Azoarcus olearius: one gene and its partner. The protein of the gene in region 1 interacts with the protein of each later gene in a pairwise test. Links are inferred from orthologs where the notes say so. Each region holds a gene or a part of one and is shown on either strand. Other genes may lie near its edges.

Evidence for each region.
Region 2: the proteins of pepP (region 1) and dqs_RS06755 interact in binary tests that used the Escherichia coli proteins (3 or more experiments, as listed by UniProt). The link is inferred for Azoarcus olearius from one-to-one orthologs.

What each region holds. Positions count from the first base shown.
Region 1 is NZ_CP016210.1:3,249,290-3,259,759, reverse strand. What follows is about bases 1-2,987. They hold pepP (Xaa-Pro aminopeptidase), read right to left. Parts: upstream 2,174-2,987; coding sequence 827-2,173; downstream 1-826. Other genes in these bases: dqs_RS14925 (aminoglycoside phosphotransferase family protein), read right to left, coding at 2,935-2,987; murU (N-acetylmuramate alpha-1-phosphate uridylyltransferase MurU), read right to left, coding at 2,181-2,909; dqs_RS14940 (FAD-dependent monooxygenase), read right to left, coding at 1-837. Also shown: more of dqs_RS14925, read right to left, coding at 2,988-3,954; dqs_RS14920 (LPS-assembly protein LptD), read left to right, coding at 4,101-6,611; dqs_RS14915 (peptidylprolyl isomerase), read left to right, coding at 6,646-7,965; 4-hydroxythreonine-4-phosphate dehydrogenase PdxA, read left to right, coding at 7,970-8,962; 16S rRNA (adenine(1518)-N(6)/adenine(1519)-N(6))-dimethyltransferase RsmA, read left to right, coding at 8,982-9,779; dqs_RS14900 (YgaP family membrane protein), read right to left, coding at 9,838-10,029; dqs_RS14895 (Crp/Fnr family transcriptional regulator), read right to left, coding at 10,098-10,470.
Region 2 is NZ_CP016210.1:1,438,002-1,448,358, reverse strand. What follows is about bases 4,441-7,314. They hold dqs_RS06755 (aminoacyl-histidine dipeptidase), read right to left. Parts: upstream 6,670-7,314; coding sequence 5,212-6,669; downstream 4,441-5,211. Other genes in these bases: dqs_RS06750 (C13 family peptidase), read right to left, coding at 6,692-7,314; dqs_RS06760 (TPM domain-containing protein), read left to right, coding at 4,688-5,215; dqs_RS06765 (TPM domain-containing protein), read left to right, coding at 4,441-4,639. In the rest of the region: dqs_RS06790 (DnaJ C-terminal domain-containing protein), read left to right, coding at 1-999; dqs_RS06785 (hypothetical protein), read left to right, coding at 1,067-1,360; dqs_RS06780 (LCCL domain-containing protein), read right to left, coding at 1,367-2,638; dqs_RS06775 (dodecin), read right to left, coding at 2,674-2,886; dqs_RS06770 (LemA family protein), read left to right, coding at 3,069-3,695; more of dqs_RS06765, read left to right, coding at 3,713-4,440; more of dqs_RS06750, read right to left, coding at 7,315-8,800; dqs_RS06745 (DUF5610 domain-containing protein), read right to left, coding at 8,916-9,551; dqs_RS06740 (serine/threonine protein kinase), read right to left, coding at 9,708-10,357. UniProt on the Escherichia coli protein: Dipeptidase with broad substrate specificity. Requires dipeptide substrates with an unblocked N-terminus and the amino group in the alpha or beta position.

The DNA of each region.
Region 1 (10,470 bases):
CGCATTGCCGAGCCAGACGGTCCGCTCGCCCACGGGGTTGCGGCGGTAGCGCAGCAGTAGCGGGTAGCGCAGGCGCTCGCCCACGGCGGCGAGGTGGACGCGGTCGCCGATCCTGTCCTGCAACACCTGGCGGTAGGCAGCGGTGTCGAGCGCGAGCAGCGCGTCCGCACGCGCCGGCGGGGTGACGTGGACCACGGCGTAGTCGCGGCCGTAGGGCAGCAGCGCAAGCGGACCATCGGCGGTGAAGCGTTCGAACGCCAGTTGGCGATGCGGCGCGGCCGGGGTTGCGACCGAGATCAGCGCGTGCTGGCCGTAGTCGTGCTCGACCACGTCGCCGGCGTCGGACTGCAGGTTGCCTTCGGCGCAGGCTGCCAGGCGCGCGTCCAGCCTGCCTTCGGTGGCGCCGACGAGCGTGGCGGTGATGCCGTCGGCGGTGGGCGTCAGCGCGCCGACCTGCGTGCTGTCGAACACCGGGATGCCGGCGGCGTCCACCGCTGCACGCATCACGCCCGCCAGCGCGCCGGCTGACGCGACGTAGCCGAGCGCCGGCAGCTCGTAGTCGGTGGCGCGCAGCATGCTGCGGCCGAAGCCGCCCTGTTGCGAGACATGGATGGTTTCGATCGGCGTTGCGGTGAGCGCCTTCCATACGCCGAGCCGCTCGAGGCCGAGCCGGGTGCCGTGGGCAAGCGCCAGCACGCGCGGGTCGGCGGCAACCGCTTCGCGCGGGCGGGCGTCCGCCAGGGCGATCCGCAAGCCGCTGTCGCGCAGCGCCAGCGCCAGCGCCAGCCCCACCGGGCCGGCGCCGACGATCAGCAGGTCGACCCGGTCAGGCTGCATGGGCGTCGCGCATCAGGGCTTCGATGTCGGCTGCCTCGCGTGGTACGCCTTCGGTGAGGTATTCGCAGCCGTCGGCGGTGACCAGGGCGTCGTCCTCGATGCGGATGCCGATGTTCCAGAAGGTTTCCGGCACGTCGGCGGCGGGGCGGATGTAACAGCCCGGCTCGACGGTGAGCACCATGCCAGGTTCGAGCGGGCGCCACTCGCCGCCCAGCTTGTACTCGCCGGCGTCGTGCACATCCATGCCCAGCCAGTGGCCGGTGCGGTGCATATAGAAGCGGCGGTAGTCGCCGTTCTCCAGGACCGCATCGAGCGAACCGTTGAGCAGCTTGAGGTCGAGCATGCCCTGCGCGAGCACCTTGACTGCCGCCTCGTGCGGCGCGTTCCAGTGGGCGCCGGGGCGGATGGTTGCGCGCGCCGCGTGCTGCGCCGCCAGCACCAGTTCGTACACCGCGCGTTGCGGGCCGCTGAAGCGGCCGTTTGCCGGGAAGCTGCGGGTGATGTCGGAGGCGTAGCCGTCGAGTTCGCAGCCGGCGTCGATCAGCACCAGATCGCCGTCGGCGATCCGCTGGTCATTCTCGACGTAGTGCAGGATGCAGGCGTTGGCGCCGGCGGCGACGATGGAGGTGTAGGCGGGAAACTGGCTGCCGTTGCGGCGGAAATGATGCAGCAGCTCGGCCTCGATCTCGTATTCGTGGCAACCCGGGCGGGTCGCGCGCATCGCGCGGCAGTGGGCCTCGGCCGAAATGCGCCCGGCGCGCCGCATGATGTCGATCTCGTAGGCGTCCTTGACCAGCCGCATTTCGTCGAGTTCGGCGCGCAGGTCACGCACCGAATGCGGCGGCACGATGCCGGTGCGGGCATTGGCGCGCACCGCGTTGAGGCCGCGGGTGATGCGGGCATCCCAGTCGGCGTCGTGGCCGAGGCTGAACCACATCAGCGGCTGGTTGGCGAGCAGTTCGGCCAGCCGGCGGTCGAATTCGCCCAGCGTCCAGGCTTCGTCGAAGCCGAATACCTCGCGGGCAGCGTCGGGACCGTAGCGGAAACCGTCCCAGATCTCGCGTTCCTCGTCCTTCTCGCGGCAGAACAGGATCTGCTTCGGCGTCTCGCCGGCCACCAGCACCAGTACCGCGCCCGGCTCGCGGAAACCGCTGAGGTAATAGAAGTAGCTGTCGTGGCGGTAGGGGTAGTGGGTGTCGCGGTTGCGCGCGACTTCCGGCGCGGTGGGCAGGATCGCGACGCCGCCGCCGGCTTCGGCCATGCGCGTGAGCAGGCGCTGGCGGCGGGCGGCGAAGGGCGTGATGTCGAGCAGGCTGGAAGCGGTGGGCGCGTTCATGGCGGAATTATCTCATGGCCGGGGGAGCCTGTTCGACCGCGAGGCTGCGGTCGAGTGCGGCCAACTGGGCGGGGGTGCCGACGTTTTCCCAGCGGCCGTCGAAGCGTTCGCCGCTGGCGTGGCCGGCCGCGATGGCGGCGCGGTAGTAGGGTGTCATCGCCACTTTGTCGCCGACGCGGATGTCGGCGAAGAGCCGGGTGTCGTAGAGGCCGATGTTGCCGAAGGTGAGGCGCGCGGGGCCGTCGAGCGCGAGGCGGCCGTCTGCGCCGAGCGCGAAGTCGCCCCCGGGATGGAAGGGCGGGTTCGGTACCATCACCAGGTGCATCAGCGGCGCCGGGCTGGTCGCCATCGCTGCGGCGCGCGGCAGCAGGCGGCGGTAGTCGTAGTCGCAGTAGATGTCGCCGGAGACGGCGAGGAAGACCTCGCCTGCGGCGTCCGGCCGGTCACGGAGCAGCGGCAGCGCCTGGGCGATGCCGCCGGCGGTTTCCAGCGCCGCGCCCTCAGCCGAGTAATGCAGGCGCACGCCGAAGCGGCCGCCGTCGCCGAGGGTGGCTTCGATCTGCTCGCCCAGCCAGGCGTGGTTGATGACGATGTCGGCGATGCCGGCGCGCGCCAGCGCCTCGATCTGCCACGCGATCAGCGGCTTGCCGCCGACCGCGAGCAGCGGCTTGGGACAGGTGTCGGTCAGCGGCCGCATGCGTTCGCCGCGGCCGGCGGCGAAGATCATCGCGCGCATCGGGTCGTCCTGGTGCGAGGGTGGGTCAGAAGGTGTAACCGAACTCGACCTGCTCCGGGTCGAGGCGGTCGAGCAGCTTCAGCAGCGGCCCGAGTTCGCCGTAGCGTTTGCACGCGCGGCGCAGGTAGTCCATCACCAGCGGCATGTCCTTCAGATAGCCTTCCTTGCCGTCGCGGTGGTAGAGGCGGGCGAAGATGCCGAGCACCTTGAGGTGGCGCTGCACGCCCATCCATTCGAAGTCGCGGTGGAAGTCGTCGAAGGCCTCCCGTACCGGCAGCTTCAACGTACGCGCCATCTCCCAGTAGCGGATCAGCAGGTCGAGGATGAATTCCTCGTCCCAGCGGATGTAGGCGTCCTTGAACAGCGACACCAGATCGTAGGTGATCGGGCCGTACACCGCGTCCTGGAAGTCGATCACGCCGGGGTTGCGGCCGCCGGGGATGTGCATCAGATTGCGCGAGTGGTAGTCGCGGTGGACGAAGACCCGCGGTTCGGCGAGGTTCACCGCGAGGATGCGCTCGAACACGGTGTCGAGCGTCGCCCGTTCCTTGTCGGTGAGGGTGACGCCCTTGTGGCGCGCGATGTACCACTCGGGGAACAGCATCAGCTCGCGGTGCAGCAGCGCGCGGTCGTATTCGGGCAGCACGCCGGGCTGGCTCGCGGCCTGGATCGCGGCCAGCGTGCCGAGCGCGTCGGCATAGAGGTGGGCGTCGCGCAGCGGATCCGCGGCGGGCGTCTGCAGCGTCGCGAGGTAGGTGGTGCTGCCAAGGTCGGACAGCAGCAGGAAGCCCAGGTCGAGATCCTGCGCGAGCACGTCGGGCACATGCGCGCCAGCAGCACGGAAAATGTCGCCTACCTTCAGCCACGGCCGGCAGTCCTCGTGGGCCGGCGGCGCGTCCATGACGATCAGGCTGTTGGCGCCATCATCGAAGCTGACGCGGAAATAACGGCGGAAGCTCGCGTCGGCCGAAGCCGGCGCCAGCGAGAAGGCGCGCCCCGGCAGTTGTGCGGCAAGCCAGGACTGGAGCTGTTCGAGACGTTGCAAACGGGTTCTCCGCGATCGATCGTGTAGAATCCGCGAGTTTATCAACACGGCCGTCCGCAGGGGCGGCCCATGACCATGGCGCTATTGGAGCGGCGCCGCGGGCCGCCTGGGGGATTGCTTTGCCGGACAAGGGTTTGAATACGCGGATGCGTTTGATTCCGCTGCTGTTGTGCTGGATGTCGGGCTCCGCGTTTGCGGCCGGCATGCCCGCCCTGGTGGTGTCGCCCGACCTCGTGCGCGGGGCGGCCGGTGCCAGTGCCGCTCCGACGCCGGCGCCTGCCGCCGCCACGCCGGGGCGCACCGTGCGCGACGTAACCTCGCCGGTGGAGGTCCGCCCGGTCGAACCGTCCTCGCCCGCCGCGCAGGTGCCGATGGCGCCGGCCCGGCCGGCCGCGGCTACCGGTCAGGCATCGCCCGCCGCGGCGGCGCCCGCTTCCGCCGCCCCGGCTGGGTCCGCAAGCCCGGCCGACGCGACGGCGCGCAAGCCCGGCTCCACCGAGGTTCGCGCACTGCGCATCCGTGGCACCCGGTCGGTGGAACTGGTCGCCGAGGGCGATGCCGAGCTGCAGCGCGACGACATCCTGCTGACCGCCGACGCGCTGACCTACCGCGAACCCACGGACGAGGCGCTGGCCGAGGGCAATGTGCGCCTGCGCCAGGGGCCGGACGTGATCTCAGGCCCGTCCGCCAGCCTCGTCGTGGGTGAGCGCACCGGCGACTTCCAGTCGCCGCGCTACGAGATCACCCGCACCAAGGCGGGGCTGGAACCCGGAGACCCGCCGCGCCAGGTATCTGGCGGCGGTCACGCGGACGTGCTCCATTTCGAAGGCGAGAACCAGTACCGGCTGGAGAACGCCACCTGGAGCACCTGTTCGGTGGACGATCCCGACTGGTACATCAAGGCGCGCGACCTGCAGCTCGATTACGATCGCGAGATCGGCGTCGCCAAGGGCGGCACCGTGGTGTTCAAGGATGTGCCGTTCTTCTGGATGCCGTGGGCCGAGTTCCCGCTGGTGGGCCAGCGCCAGTCGGGCGTGCTGCCGCCCACGATCGGTTCGTCCAACAAGACCGGTCTTGACCTCACCGTCCCGTATTACTGGAACATCGCGCCGAACTACGACGCCACCATCACCCCGCGCTACATGGGGCGCCGTGGCCTGCAGTTGGGCGGTGAATTCCGCTATCTGGGCGACTCCTACGCCGGCGAAGTGCGGGCCGAATGGCTGGGCCGCGATCGCATCACCGGCGAGCAGCGCACGCTGGGCTCCTTGCAGCACCGCCAGCAGATCACCTCTTCGCTGTATGGCTCGCTCGACATCAACGGCGTGTCCGACGACGACTACTTCGAGGATCTGAGTTCGCGCGTGTCGGTTGCCTCCCGCGTCAATCTGCTGCGCGAAGGGCGTCTGGTGTATGTCGGCAGCCCGTGGTGGAGCGCCTCGGCACTGGTCCAGAGCTACCAGACGCTGAACTCTGATCCGGACAATCCGGTGACCACGCCCTACCGTCGCGTGCCGCAACTGCTGACCACCGCCAGCCGCCCCGATCTGCCCGCCGGTCTCACGTTCAACTGGCACGGCGAATACGTGCAGTTCGCCCACCCGGACGAGGATCATCCGGAGGGCAACCGCTTCACCGCCTATCCGCAGCTGTCGCTGCCGATGCAGCGCGCCGGGTTTTACGTGACGCCCAAGGTCGGCGTCCACTACACCCGCTACGACCTCGACGAACCGGTCGCGGGCCTCACCGATGCGCGCACCTCGATCACGCGTACCGTGCCGATCTTCTCGGTCGATTCGGGCGTCACCTTCGAGCGCGACACGCAGTTCTTCGGCACCGCCTTCACGCAGACCCTGGAGCCGCGGCTGTACTACCTGAACGTGCCCTACCGCCGCCAGGACGACATCCCGCTGTTCGACACCAGCCGCTACGACTTCGGCTTCGCGCAGATCTTTGCCGAGAACCGCTACACCGGGGGCGACCGCATCGGCGACGCGAACCAGCTCACCGCCGCAGTCACCACCCGGCTGATCGACCCCGAAACCGGTTCCGAGCGCATGCGCGCGCTGGTCGGCCAGCGCTACTACTTCGAGGACCAGCGCGTCACCGCCGGCGAGGCCCTGCGCACCAGCCGCCGCACCGACGTGCTCGGCGGTTTCAGCGGACGCATCACGCGCTACAGCACCGTCGATACGCTGCTGCAGTACAACCCGGAAGACAACGAGACCGAACGCTTCAACTTCACCTTCCGCTACCAGCCCGAGTTCGCCAAGGCGCTCAACCTGGGTTACCGCTACGCCCGCAGCCTGGTCAGCCCGGACGGCACGATCGGTCTGCGCGACGTGAACGTCTCCGGCCAGTGGCCGCTGGGCGGCGGCTGGTACGGCGTCGGCCGGCTGACGCATTCGCTTAAGGACGACCGCCTGACCGAGGCGATTGCCGGCATCGAGTACGACGGCGGCTGCTGGGTTGCGCGCGTGGCGATGCACCGCTTCGCGACCGACCCCAACGATGTCACCAAGGCGGTGTTCATCCAGCTCGAACTCAACGACCTCGCCAGCATCGGCTCCAGCCCGGTCAACCTGATCAAGCGCAGCGTGCCGGGCTATGGCAAGATCAACGACCCCGCCGCCAACCGCGTGTTCGGCATCGAATGACGCAGCACGCGCCTCCATCTGCCTGACCAAGCTCATGAATCGATTCCCGCTTCGCCCGCGTTCCCTTTTCGTCGCCCTGGTTGCCTGCAGCGCGCTCGCGCTGCCGGTGCGGGCCGCGGTCCAGCCGGTTGCAGTCGACCGCATCATCGCGGTGGTCAACAACGAAGTGATCACCGCGGTGCAACTGCGCGACCGCGTCGACCAGACCACCCGCCAGCTGCAGCGCCAGGGCGTCCAGCTGCCGCCCGCCGACGTGCTCGAACGCCAGCTTCTCGAGCGCCTGATCGTCGAGCGCGCGCAACTGCAGCTCGCGCGCGACAGCTCGCTGCGGGTGGACGACGCCACGCTCGAGCGGGCGATCGGCCGTATCGCCGAAAACAACAAGATGAACACCATCCAGCTGCGCGCAGCGCTCGAGCGCGACGGCGTGGCCTGGGACCGCTTCCGCAACGAGATCCGCACCGAAATCCTGCTGTCCCGCCTGCGCGAACGCGAAGTCGACGCCAAGATCGTCGTGACCGACGCCGAGGTCGACAACTTCCTGACGTCCAACCCCGACGCCTTTTCGGGTGAGGAATTCCACGTCGCCCACATCCTGCTGCGGGCGCCCGAAGGGGCCACGCCGGAGCAGATCGACCGCCTGCGCCAGCGCGCCGACACCGTGATCAACCGGCTGCGCAATGGCGAGGACTTCGCGCGTGTGGCGGCCGATTCGTCGGATGCGCCGGACGGCATCAGCGGCGGCGACCTCGGCTGGCGCCAGCGCGACCGCCTGCCCGCGCTGTATTCCGACGCGGTGCGCGACCTCCGTCCGGGTGAGCTGTCGCCGCTGATGCGCAGCGCCGCCGGCCTGCACCTGGTCAAGCTGGTCGACCGCCGCGGTGGCGCCGCGGCCGGACCGCAGCGCCTGGAGCAGACCCGCGCCCGCCACATCCTGATCAAGACCTCCGCGGTGCTGTCCGACGCCGAGGCCGAAGCGCGCCTGCTCGGGTTGCGCGAACGGGTCGTCGCCGGCGGGGCCGACTTCGGCGAGCTGGCGAAGGCCAGTTCCGCCGATCTCTCCGCGGCCAAGGGCGGCGACCTGGGCTGGGTCAATCCGGGCGATACGGTGCCCGAGTTCGAGCGCGCGATGAACGTGCTGAAGCCGGGCGAGGTCAGCCCTCCGGTGCGTTCGCCGTTCGGCTGGCATCTGATCCAGGTGCTCGAACGGCGCCAGCAGGACGTCACCGACGAGCGCAAGCGCATGGCAGCCCGCAACATCCTGCGCGAACGCAAGGCCGAAGAGGCTTACGAAGACTGGGTGCGCCAGCTGCGCGACAGCACCTACGTCGAATACCGCCTCGAAAACGACTGATCCCATGGCCGCGCTTCCGGTCCTGGCCGTCACCAGCGGCGAACCCGCCGGCGTCGGGCCCGAACTGTGTGCGCGGCTGCTTGCGCGCGACTGGCCGGCGCGACTGGTCGTGCTGGGCGACGCCGACCTCATCGCCGCGCGCGCTGCGGCGGCGGGCAGCCCGATAGCGGTCCGGCACTACAGCCGCGGCCAGGCCCCGGCCGCCGGCGCGCTCGAGGTGCTCCACATTCCACTCGCCGAACGGAGCGATGCGGGTCACCTGGCGGTGGGCAACGCACGCTACGTGCTGGCGCTGCTCGACCGTGCGCTCGCCGGCTGCGTCGGCGGCGAGTTTGCCGGCATGGTCACCGCGCCGGTGCACAAGGGCGTGATCTGCGAGTCCGGTATCGCGTTCTCCGGTCATACCGAATATCTCGCCGAACATACCGCGACGCCGCTGGTCGTGATGATGCTGGTCGGCGGCGGCATGCGCGTCGCGCTCGCCACCACGCATCTGCCACTGGCCGCGGTGCCGGCGGCGATCACGCGGCCGGTGGTCGAACAGACGCTGCGCATCCTTCACGCCGACCTGGTGCAACGCTTCGGCATCGCCGCGCCGCGCATCCTGGTGGCGGGCCTCAACCCGCACGCGGGCGAGGGCGGTCACATGGGGCGCGAGGAAATCGAGGTCATCACCCCGGTACTGGACCGCCTGCGCGCCGAAGGCCTGCAACTCGTCGGCCCGCTGCCGGCCGACACCCTGTTCGTGCCGCACACGCTGGCGCACGGCGACGCGGTGCTGGCGATGTATCACGACCAGGGCCTGCCGGTGCTCAAGCACGCCAGCTTTGGCGGCGGCGTCAACGTCACGCTCGGTCTGCCGGTGATCCGCACTTCGGTCGACCACGGCACGGCGCTCGACCTTGCCGGCAGCGGTCGCGCCGACCCCGGCAGCCTGTACGCCGCGGTCGAGCTGGCCGTGTCGATGGCCGAGGCCCGTGCCCGCCAGCCGCGCTGAGCGGCGTTCGAGGAATTTCATGCAAGACCGCGAAACCGACGGCCACCGCGCCAGAAAGCGCTTCGGCCAGAACTTCCTGTCCGACCCCAACATCATCCGCCGCATCATCGACGCGATCCGCCCAAGGGAGGGCGACATCATGGTCGAGATCGGCCCGGGTCTCGGCGCGATGACCACGCCGCTGATCGAGCGCCTCGGGCATCTCAACGTGGTCGAGATCGACCGCGACCTGATCGCCCGCCTGCGCGAAACCTGGACGCCGGAGCAGCTCACGATCCACGAGGGCGACGCGCTGAAGTTTGATTTCGGCAGCCTCGGCAGCCCGCTGCGCGTGGTCGGCAACCTGCCCTACAACATCTCCACGCCCATCCTGTTCCACCTGTCCACGTTCGCCGACCGGGTGAAGGACATGACCTTCATGCTGCAGAAGGAGGTGGTGATGCGCATGGTGGCGGAGCCCGGCACCGAGGAATACGGCCGCCTGTCGGTGATGCTGCAATACCGCTTCCGGATGGCGCGGGTGTTCGACGTGCCGCCCGGTGCGTTCCGGCCGGCGCCCAAGGTGATGTCGAGTATCGTGCGGATGGCCCCCTTGCCGCCCGAAGAGCTGGGCGCGCGCGACGAGGCGCTGCTGGGTCAGATCGTCACTGCCGCGTTCGGCCAGCGCCGCAAGACGCTGCGCAATACGCTGAAGGATTTCCTCGGCGAAGCCGACTTTGCCGCGCTCGGGCTGGACCCCGGTCTGCGCGGCGAGCGGCTGTCGGTGGCGGAGTTTGTCGCCATCGCCAACCACGTCGCCGCCGCGCGCGCCGGCTGATGAACGCGCGGCCGGCAGCCGCTTGCGCGGGTGCCGGCCGTGTTGCTGCGGGTAAGGCTCAGGACTTCTTCAGCGGGCAGGTGCTGATGCCCAGCAGCGGATACAGCGGGCACCACCCCATCAACCCGGTGGCGAGCGGAACGATGCCGATCCACGCCCACACCGGACCACCGAGCGCGGCCCAGGCGACGAGTGCGAGGCCTGCGAGGATGCGCAGGATCTTGTCGATACCACCGACGTTGGCTTTCATGGCGTTCTCCTTCGATAACAGGTGGCGCCATTGCAGCAGGGACGACGGGGCGGCGTCTGTAACCTCGGTTACACAGCGGGCGGTGTGGGGCCGCCGCGCTCCTCGCCGGCCGCCAGTTGGCGCAGGCGCGCCGGGTCCAGAACCTCGATCTGTTCGCGCGCCAGCCTCACCAGCCCCTGCGCGGCGAAGCCCTTCAGCAGGCGGCTGACGATCTCGCGCACGCTGCCCAGTTCGTCCGCGAGGTGCTGGTGCGTCACATGCAGCGTGCGGCCCTTGCCCAGCAACAGCGCGGCAAGGCGCTGGTCGAGCCGATGGAAGGCCACTTCCTCGATCAACTGCATCAGGTCGGCGATCCGCTCGGCGAACAGATGGAACACGAAATGCCGGAAGGCCGGGTCGGCGAGCAGTTCGTCGAATACCGGCTTCGGCAGCAGCATCAGG
Region 2 (10,357 bases), 1.8 Mb from region 1 along the record:
CTGCTCGACATCGCCCCCGGCGCGGATGCGGCCGAAATCAAGCGCGCGTTCCGCCGCCTGGCGATGCGCTGGCACCCCGACCGCAACCCGGCGCCCGAAGCGCACGATCACTTCAATGCCTTGCGCGCCGCGCACGACAGCCTGCTTGCCGAGCTGGCGGCCGGAACCGCCGCGGGCGACGACGAGGACCTGGCCGACACCGAGGACGAAGCGTCTGCGCCAGCCCCACGCCGACGCGGCCCGGACCGGCGCCAGACGCTGGAGATCCGCATCGAGGACGCCTGCCTCGGCGGCGAGAAGATCGTCGTGGTGGCTGATGAAAGCGTGTGCGGCCACTGCCACGGCAGCGGCGAAACCGCGCTGGCGCACACGCGGCTGTGCGCTACCTGCCACGGCTCCGGCCGGCTGCGGGCGGCGCGCGGGCTGGTGCAGTGCGCGGTCTGTGGCGGCCGCGGTTTCGTCAGCAAGGCGGCGTGCGCGCACTGTGGCGGCAGCGGCCGCGAACGTACGGAGCGCCGGCTGGCGGTGCAGCTTCCGCCGGGATTGCTCGCGGGCGACGAACTGCGGCTGGCGGGCGAAGGCGAGGCCGCGGCCGACGCCAGCGCGCCGCCGGGCGACCTGCGGCTGACGATCGCGCTGGCGCCCCATCCCCTGTACCGCGCCGAAGGGCGCGACCTCCACCTGCGCCGGCCGCTCAGCGTGTTCCGCCTGCTCGCCGGCGGCGACATCGACATCCCCCTGCCCGGCGGATGCCGCACCGCCACGCTGCCGCCCGGCGGCGCGACGCGCCAACTGCGGCTGGAAGGCGCCGGCATCCCGGGGCGCGGCGGGCGTCCGGGCGGCGCGGCCATCATCGAGCTGGCACCGCTGCTGCCGGAGGCGGTGGACGCGGCGACGCGCGAAGCGCTCGATGCCGCGGACCTGCTGATGAAACGGCGCTTCTACGCCGAGTTGCCGGAACTCGCCGACTGGGAAGCGCGCTGGCTCGACGCGGATTGAGCGTCGATGGCACTCCGCGCGGGGCGGCACGGTCAAACCGGCTCACCCCCGTTGGAGAGGCGCAGCCATGAACCTGCATTCGATCGAATCCCTGATGGCCGACATCGAAGAGGAGGATCCGCTCGACCTGGGCGACCTCGCGATCGACGAGACCGAGGCGCGCCGGTTGATGGCGAGCCACTTCTGCGAGATCGACGAACGCCTGTCCGAGCACGGGCTGGACGCCGAGGCGCGGCTTGAGATCATGGCGGCGATCGCCGCGCATACGATGACCGAGAACATGATCCTGCATCTCGGTCGCCTGCGCGCCAGCAGCGGCGATGACTTCCACGCCTGGATGCGGCGGCACGGCATCGGCTGAGGCGGGTTACTGAAAGCGGATGCTGAGCGGATAGGCGCCGTAGTCGCTACTGCGGACCCCGTTGCGCTCGCTGCCGCTGTACATGGCACGGCCGTCCGCATACACCACGGTGACGGTGCCGCCCTCGGTGCCGATGCGCCCTGCGTGAACCGCGGCGCGGCACAGGCGGGAATCGGCGGTGTAGGGGTCAGAACCCCACACCGAACCCTGCAGCGTGTCGCCCGCGGCGCAGCGGCACACGTGCGGCGTTGCCAGATTGGGGTTGATCGCAAGAAAGGTCGGGCACGGTTCGGGCTGCGCCGGCTGCGCGCTGCCGACGAAGTGGATCGCGGGGTGGTAGGGGCCGTAGTCGCTGGTGCCGATGCCGTTGCGGCTGGTGCCGACGTAGAGTTCGCGCCCATCCACCCGCTCCACCACCACCCGCCCGCCGCTGCGCGGGATGACGCCCGCATGTACCGCCGCCTTGCACAGGGCCGAGTCCGCGGTGTAGATGTCGGAACCCCACACCGAGCCCTGCGACGACACCACGGTGCCGCAGGTGCAGGCATAGGGGCTGGGCAGTTGCGGGTTGATCGCGTAATAGCCGGGACACGGCTCGGCGCCATCGTCCGCTGCCGCGGCGGACGCCTCCGGCGCGGCGGAACCCGCTGGCGGCGCCGCAGGCCCCGTGGCGGTCGCGACCAGCGGCCCCGCCGGTGTCACCAATGTGGCCGACGGCTGTGCCGCGCTAGTGCTGCCGCCCGCTTCTTCGTGCGCTGGCGTCAGCCAGCTCCACACCCCCACCGTCAGCAGCGACATCAGCACGCCCAGGCCCGCGCCCAGCCCGACCATCTTCGTGGCGGCCGAAGGCCGGCGCGCCGCCTGCGCCGGAGGGGCAACCGCGCGCTCGCCGCGAATGGCGTTGGCGAGCCGCGCCCAGTGGGTCTCCAACGGCGGCGCCCAGGCGTCGATCCAGTGTTCGGAAGAAACGAAGAGTTCCAGCGAGCGGTCGGGCTGGACCTCTTCGATCCGCACCAGGAACAGCGGCTTGTCCTTGCTCGCCGCGCGCTCCAGCTCGCGCCGGACGAAGGGCGAACGGTTGGCCTGCGCCGACAGCAGCAGCACGAATACCGCGCAGCCCTCGATGCCGTCGAGAATCTCCTCGGCGTACTCGCGGCCGGGCGTCACGTCGCGGGGCGCGATCCAGCACGGCACCCCCGCGCCTTCGAGGAAAGCGCACAGCGCAGTGGCGATGCGCGCGTCCTCCGACGCATGGCTGATGAAGGCCTTCCTGCTCACGCGCCCTCCCCTGGCGCGCCGGCAGCCGGCGCGCCCTATTCGTTCTCGATGCGGAAGCCCACCTTCAGCGTCACCTGGAAGTGGGCCACCCTGCCATCCACCACATGGCCGCGGGTCTCGGTCACCTCGAACCAGTCGATGTGCCGCACGGTCCTTCCCGCTGCCTCGATGGCATTGCGAATGGCATCATCGACGCCCGTTTGCGACGAGCCGACAAGTTCTACGAGCTTGTACACATGGTCCGACATGGCAGCCTCCTGGCCGTGGCATCGCTTCAGTATAGGAAGCGCGCCGCGCCCCTGCCGGAGCCGCACGGCATGCGCGCACGGGCATGACGCTGGTAAAGTGCCGGGGTCTCCAGCGCGTGCAGCCGCCCCCGGCGCAGCCCCGGGCGGCGCCGAGCCCCCAACCCGAACAGCGAAGGACGACCATGCCCATTTCCCTTTTCCGACTTGCGCGCCTCGCCGCGATCGCCGCGTTCGCCGCCCTGCTGAGCGGCTGCGGCTACAACGACTTCCAGCGCCTCGATGAACAGAGCAAGGCCGCCTGGGCCGAAGTGCTCAACCAGTACCAGCGCCGCGCCGACCTCATCCCCAACCTGGTGAATACGGTCAAGGGCGAAGCCAGCTTCGAGCAGGAAACGCTGACCCGCGTGATCGAGGCCCGCTCGCGCGCGACCGCGATCCAGGTGACGCCGGAAATGCTCGACGACCCGGACGCGATGGCGCGCTTCCAGCAGGCGCAGGGGCAACTCGGCAGCGCGCTGTCGCGGTTGCTCGCGGTGGCGGAGAACTACCCCAACCTGAAGGCCAACCAGGGCTTCCAGGATCTGCGCGTGCAGCTCGAAGGCACCGAAAACCGCATCACCGTGGCGCGCAACAAGTACATCCAGAGCATCCAGGAATACAACGTGCTGGCGCGCAGCTTCCCCACCAACCTCACCGCGATGGTGTTCAGCTACAAGCCCAAGGCCGGCTTCACCGTCGCCAACGAAGCCGAAATCTCGCGCCCGCCCACGGTCGATTTCGGTACCCCGCCCGCCCAGCCGGCGCGCTGACCGCCCCACTACCCGCCATGCCCGCCCGTCCTGCCCTCGTCCATCTGCGCAGCCTGCAGTGGCTGGTGGCGTGCGCCCTCGCGCTCGCGGCCATGCTCGGCGCGTTGCCCGCGCTGGCCCAGCAGCTGGTGCCAGTGCCGGCGCTGACGGCCCGCGTCATCGACCAGACCGCCACGCTGGCACCGGCCGAGCGCCAGGCGCTGGAAGACCGGCTCGCGCAGTTCGAGGCAGAACGCGGCACCCAGATCGTGGTGCTGGTGGTGCCGACCACCGCGCCCGAGGACATCGCCGCCTTCGCCTTCCGCGTCGCCGATGCCTGGAAGATCGGCCGTCGCGAGGTGGGCGACGGCCTGCTGCTGGTGGTGGCCAAGAACGACCGCACGGTGCGGATCGAGGTGGCGCGCGCGCTCGAGGGCGCCGTGCCGGACCTCGCCGCGTTCCGCATCATCGACGGCATCATCGTGCCGGCGTTCCGCCGTGGCGACTTTGCCGGCGGCCTGCAGGGCGGCGTGGATGCGCTGATGCGGCTGGTGCGCGGCGAAGACCTGCCGCTGCCCGAACCGCGCCGCGCCGCCGCCGACAAAGGCGCATCGCTGGCCGATCTCGCGGTGTTCCTGTTCATCGGCGTGCCGGTGGTCGGCGGCATCCTCAACACCCTGCTCGGGCGCAAGCTCGGCACCCTCGCCACCGGCGGCGCCACCGGGCTGCTGGTGCAACTGCTCACCGGCAGCCTGCTGCTCGCGGTGGTCGGCGGCGTGCTGGCGCTGATCTTCGTGCTTGCGATGGGCGGAGGCGGTGGCGGACGCGGGGGACGCGGCGGCGGCGGTTTTGGCGGCCCGATCATCTGGGGCGGCGGCCGCGGCGGCGGTGGCGGCTTCGGCGGCGGTTTCGGTTCGGGCGGCGGCGGCAGCTTCGGCGGCGGCGGCGCGTCCGGGCGCTGGTAAGGACGTGCCGATGACCCTCTTCGATCGCCACCCCACGCGGAGCCGCCCATGAACGCCTTGCTGAGACTGCTGCGCCACCGCTGGCGCGATGCCGACGACGCGCGCCGCGCGATCGGGCCGGACGCGCTGCAACGGCTGGAAGAGCGCATCACCGCGAGCGAACGCCAGCACAGCGGCGAGATCTGCCTGTGCATCGAGGCCAGCCTGCCAACCAGCTACCTGTTGCGCCAGTGGCGCAGCGGCGTGGCGATCGAAGCGGTGGTGCGCGAACGCGCGCTGGCGCAGTTCGGCAAGCTGCGGGTGTGGGACACCGAACTCAACAACGGCGTGCTGATCTACCTGCAGCTTGCCGAGCACCAGATCGAAATCGTCGCCGACCGCGGCCTCGCCCGCCATGTGCCGCCCGGCGAATGGGCCGCGCTGGTGGGCGACATGGGCGCGGCGTTTCGCGCCGGACGCTATGAGGAAGGGCTGGGGCGCGCGGTCGATGGCGTGGGCGCCGCGCTCGCGCGCCACTTCCCGCCGGACGCGGCAGCACGCGAAAACCAGCTGCCGGATCGCCCGCTGGTGGGCTAACGCGCCGCCGGCACCGCGGCGAGCACCGCCACCAGCAAACGCCACGCGCGCTCCACGCTTGCCACCTCCACCCGTTCGCCGGGCGCGTGCGCACCGCGGATGCTGGGTCCGAAGGAGATCATGTCCATGTCCGGCCAGGTGGCGGTGAAGATGCCGCACTCCAGCCCGGCGTGGATCACCTTGACCGCCGCCTCGCCGCCGAATTCGCGCTGATACACCTGCTGGAACAGCGCCAGCAGGCCCGAGCGCGGATTCGGCGCCCAACCCGGATAGGGCTCGCTGACGGTCGCCGCCATGCCGGCCAACCCGAACAGGCCGACGATCTCCGCGGCGAGTTCGCGGGTGCCCGCGTCCAGCAGCGAGCGCACCATCAGCGTGGCCTGCAGCCGGCCTTCGGCCAGCCGGACGACGCCGAGGTTGTCCGAGGTTTCGACGACGCCGGGCACCCGGCTGCTGAGCCGGCGCACGCCATGCGGCGCGGCGTGCAGCGCGGCGAGCGCACGGCGTCCGGCCTCGTCGGCACATACCCGCGCCGGCAGCGGCGCCGGCCCGGCGTGCAGGCGGAAGCCGTCGTCCACACCCGCCAGTTCGTCGGCAATCTCCGCGCCGATGCGCGCCAGCGCCTCGTGCAGCGGCGCGACATCGCCCGCGTCCACCACGATCACCGCCTGCGCTTCGCGCGGCAGTGCGTTGCGCGCGGTGCCGCCTTCCAGCGTCGCCAGCGCAAAGCCAGCGCCGGCCGCGCGCAGCCCCTGCAGCGCCCGTACCAGCAGCTTGATCGCGTTGCCGCGCTGGAGGTGGATATCCACGCCGGAGTGCCCGCCCTTCAGCCCTTCCACCGTCAGGCGCAGTGCCACACCCCCGGGCGGCGCCGCCACGGTATCGAGCACGGCGTCCACCACCACGTCGGCGCCACCCGCGCAGCCCAGGTAGAACTCGCCCCAGTCCTCGGTATCGATGTTGATCAGCAGCCGCCCGCGCAGCGCATCGGCCTGCAGGCCGCGCGCGCCGGTCATCCCGGCTTCCTCGTCCACCGTCAGCAGCACCTCCAGCGCCGGGTGGGCGATGTCGTCTGCCTCCAGCACCGCGAGCGCCATCGCCACCCCGATGCCGTTGTCCGCCCCCAGCGTGGTGTCGTCCGCCACCAGCCAGCCGTCGCGCAGTTCGGCGCGGATCGGGTCGCGCAGGAAGTCGTGCGCCGACCCGGCGTTCTTCTGGCACACCATGTCGAGATGGCCCTGCAGTACCACGCCCGGGCGATCCTCATGGCCGGGACTGGCCGGCTTGCTGAGGATGAGGTTGCCGGTGGCGTCGACCACCGCCCCCAGCCCGCGCTGGCGCGCCCAGCCGAGGATTTCCTCGCGCAGCGCGTGCTCGTGCCCGGACGGGCGCGGAATGCGGCACAAGGTGGCGAAATGGCGCCAGACGGCGGGGGGGAGCAGGTTCAGGTCCATCGGGGTTCCGGCAGGTCGGCAATCAGTGGGTGATCGAGGATAGCGCGTTGGCCTCGCGCCGGGCCGGGGTAGCGCCCACCGGCACGGCGCGCGCCGGGGCGGCATCCGGCGCGGCCAGGCGCTGGAGCACCGCGTTCAGCGCCTCGCCACCCTGCATCTGCGGCAGCGAAGGCGTCAGGCCCTCGGCAGTCTCCCGCTCGGCGATGCGGGTGCGCGCCAGTTCGAAGGCCGCGGTGAAGGAGCGCGTCTCGTGCAGCGCCTCGGCAAAATAGGCGCGGCCGAAATCGGTCAGCTCGTTCTGGTCGGCGCAACCGAAGGAATTGCGGTCGGCCGCGGCGGCGGTGATCACCAGCGTGCGGGCATCGGCCAGCGCCGGAATGAAGCCACCGGAATAGCACGCCGACACCACCACCACGCGCTGGTCGATGCCGGCGTCGTCGAGCGCGCGACGCAGCATCTCCGGCGTGATGTCGTTGAAGCGGAACGGCCAGAACGCGAGCGAGAAGCGGTGGTCGCGCGAGCCGTGCGAGGTCAGGAACAGGAACAGCAGGTCCTCGCCGCGGTTCATGCGCGCGCCGATCGCACGCAGCGCGGCGCCGAGCGATTCGGCATTGGCCACCGGCAGTTCGTGCACCGTGGCGGCGTTGTTCACCAGCAGCGCAGAGCGGCCGGTGGTGCCGTAGCGGTCGGCAAACAGGCTTTCCACCGTCTGCACCTCGCGCAGGAAAACGTCCTGCTGGCCGTAGCCGCCGACGCCGAGGAAATAGAGTTCGGCCACGCCCGGCCGGCCCGGCTGCAGCCCCGCCAGGGCCTGGTCGAGCAGGCGGGGCTGGCCGTACAGCACACGCTCGTCGATGTTCAGCCGCGGCCGCGCATCTTCGTTGACGGCGGCGTACCAGAGCATCGGCGGGTCGTTGTGCAGCCACAGGTTGGCCCCGCTGGCGAGCACCGCCACCAGCGCCACGCGCGCCCTCACCGCCGGCTCCGCCGCGGCCAGGCGCCAGGCCACGACACCGGCGGCGCCGAGCAGCCAGGCTTGCGGCAGGAAGAACATCAGCGTCATCAGCGGGCCGTCGGCCTCGCCCGGGGCCAGCGCGCGCAGGAAGGTGCCGACCTCGGGCGCCGCCCACAGGCCAACCAGCGGCAGTGGCAACAGCAGCAGCGTCAGCGCCACCAGCAGGCGGCCGGCGGGCAGCTGGCCGGGCGCCACCAGGGCCGCCAGCGCGGCGGCGATCGCCGCGGCGGCAAAGGGCGACAGCAGTCCGCTCGCTTCGTACCACCACAGTTCGCCCTCGCCGTTCGCTTCCCACACCTGCACGCCGAGCGTGAGCGCGGCATACAAGACCACGCAGCCCAGCAGCACCGCGGGGCTGAAACCCAGCGCGCCGGGGCGCGGCGCACGGAACGCCAGCAGGCGGCCGAGTTGCCCCAGCGCGCCCGGCAGCGTGGCGCCTTCGTGTTCGCCCGCCGTCACCGCAGCGCCGGCACGGCTGCCCGCGCGTGGCGCGGCGGCCGGTGCTGCGCTCGGGTGCGCGCCGGACTGTCCGCAGGCGGACGCGATCCGCGCTTCCAGCGCCGCCATCCAGCGCGAACGCGCGGCGGCGTCGGGAAACGCGGCAAACGGCACGGCCAGCACCTGCGGCACCGGACCCAGCGTCACCGCCACCCAGCCCGTCTGCTCCGCCACCTCGACCACCCGCGCCCACGGCACCCAGGCCTCGCCCATGCCGGACAGCATGTGCAGGCCGTCCGCCTCCAGCGCCAGCCGCACGTTGCCCGTGGCCGCGGCATGGGTGCGACCGAGCTGATCGAACAGGCGGCGGCGCAGCACGGCGCCGAACAGGCCGGCGCCGAGCAGCAGGCCACCCAGCACCCACACGCTGACCGCTGTGCCCGTTCGCCATCCCTGCGCGGCGATGCCGGCGGCGGCGCCGATGCAGATCCATACCAGCAGTTGCAGCAGCCAGGCGCCGCCGCGACCGCTGAAGCGGTGGCTGACGCGACGGCTGGCAAGCACATGCGCGGCGCACGCGGTGGCGGCGTCGAGGCTGTAGTGAAGCGCGGCAGGGGCGTCCGCCACGACGGCGGGCGCCGGCTGCGGCGCGGGATCGGAATCGGGAGGCAAGGCCATGACGCATCCTGTAGGCGTGGCGGCCGCCGCAACGCGGGCCGCCCCGCATTATGCCATTCGGCATAGTGCGGCCGCCTGTGAAGAATCACCGCCCGGCCGTGCTTGCGCCGGCGCTTCAGGTCTTGGTGCTGCTGACGCCCCCCGCCGCGTCCGCCGCAGTCGCCGCCTCTGGCGCCGCTGCCGTGCCCGACGACCCGGTCAGCGAGGCGAGGAAATCATCAAAGCCCTTCATCACCAGGTCGTAGGTCTTCTGGATGCCCTCGGCGATGCCGCCTTCGAACACCTTGAGGCCCTTCAGGATGTCCACCGCCTCGTCGAAGCCCTGCTGGAAGCCGCCGCGCACGAGTTCGACGAAATCCGCCGCGAGCGTGGCCTGGTCTGCGCCCGGATGCTGGGTGCTGTAGCTGGCGAAGAGCCCGGTGGCAAAGGACAGGATGCGGTCCGCGGTGGCTTCCGGGGAGTTGTCCTGGCTGGCGGCCTTCTGCAGCGCATCGGGCACCTGCTCCGTGCCGAGCATTTCGTTGATCTTCTCGATCGCGCTGCGGAACAGCAGCGCCTGGCTGTCGTTGCCGACGCTGATCGACACCTCCAGCGAGGCCTGCAGGATGCGGTTGTTCTGCTGCGAGCGCACTTCCGCCGCGACGCTGAGCGTGGCGACGCCCTCGCCGCGCGCCGCACCGGCGCCGCGCCCGCCGGCTCGCTCGGCCGCGGTGGAGGATGGGGGCGGAAGGGAACTGGGGATGGTGGCCATGGCGGTTCTCCCGATCACGTGGTCGGATGCACGCCCCGCAGACGTGCCCCTGCCGGCGCGGACCGCCCACGGCCGGCCGTGCACGCACGGCGGCCCGCGGACGGGCGAACGGACTCTTGCTGTGAGTGCGCGCGCGGCCGGGCGTTCCGCCGGCCTTCAGGTGGACTGCTTGATCGCCAGCACGGCCTGGTTGCGCAGGGTGCGCAACAGCGACAGTTCCTTCTCGGTGATCTCGATCTCGCCGGCGTGCTCCTTGTCGGCGTAGATCAGCGCGACCGGCGCGTTCTTGATCGTCAGCGGGAACAGCACGAAGGTCTTGGCGGTGACGCCCTTGCGAAACCACGCCGGGATGCGCTCGGCGATCTTGGCGTCGTCGACGTCGCTGATCAGGATGTCCACGCCCTTGGAGGTGGCGGCGTGGAAGATGTCGGGCGTGAAGCTGAGGGTGAAACGGAACTGCTTGGCCAGCTCGGTCACCTCGGGGCCGAAGCCGAAGCGGCCCTGCATGGTGTTGCTGCGCGCATCGCGGATGCACAGCAGCACGCGGCGGAAGCCCATCGCCCGGTACATGGTCTCGAGGATGATGCGCAGGATGTCGTTGAGCTTGAACTCCTCGACCAGCGTATTGCTGATGTCCTGGATGCCGGCGGTGAGCACTGCCTGGGCGTCGGCGGCCTTGCGTCCTTCCTCGCCGAAGTTGCCCGTTTCCAGCGCCGGCGAGCGGTTCTGCTCGAGCACCGCCGAGCCCATGCTGCCGTCGCTGCCGCCGCCCTCGCCGCCCGTCTCGCCGCCGCTGTAGCGCCGCA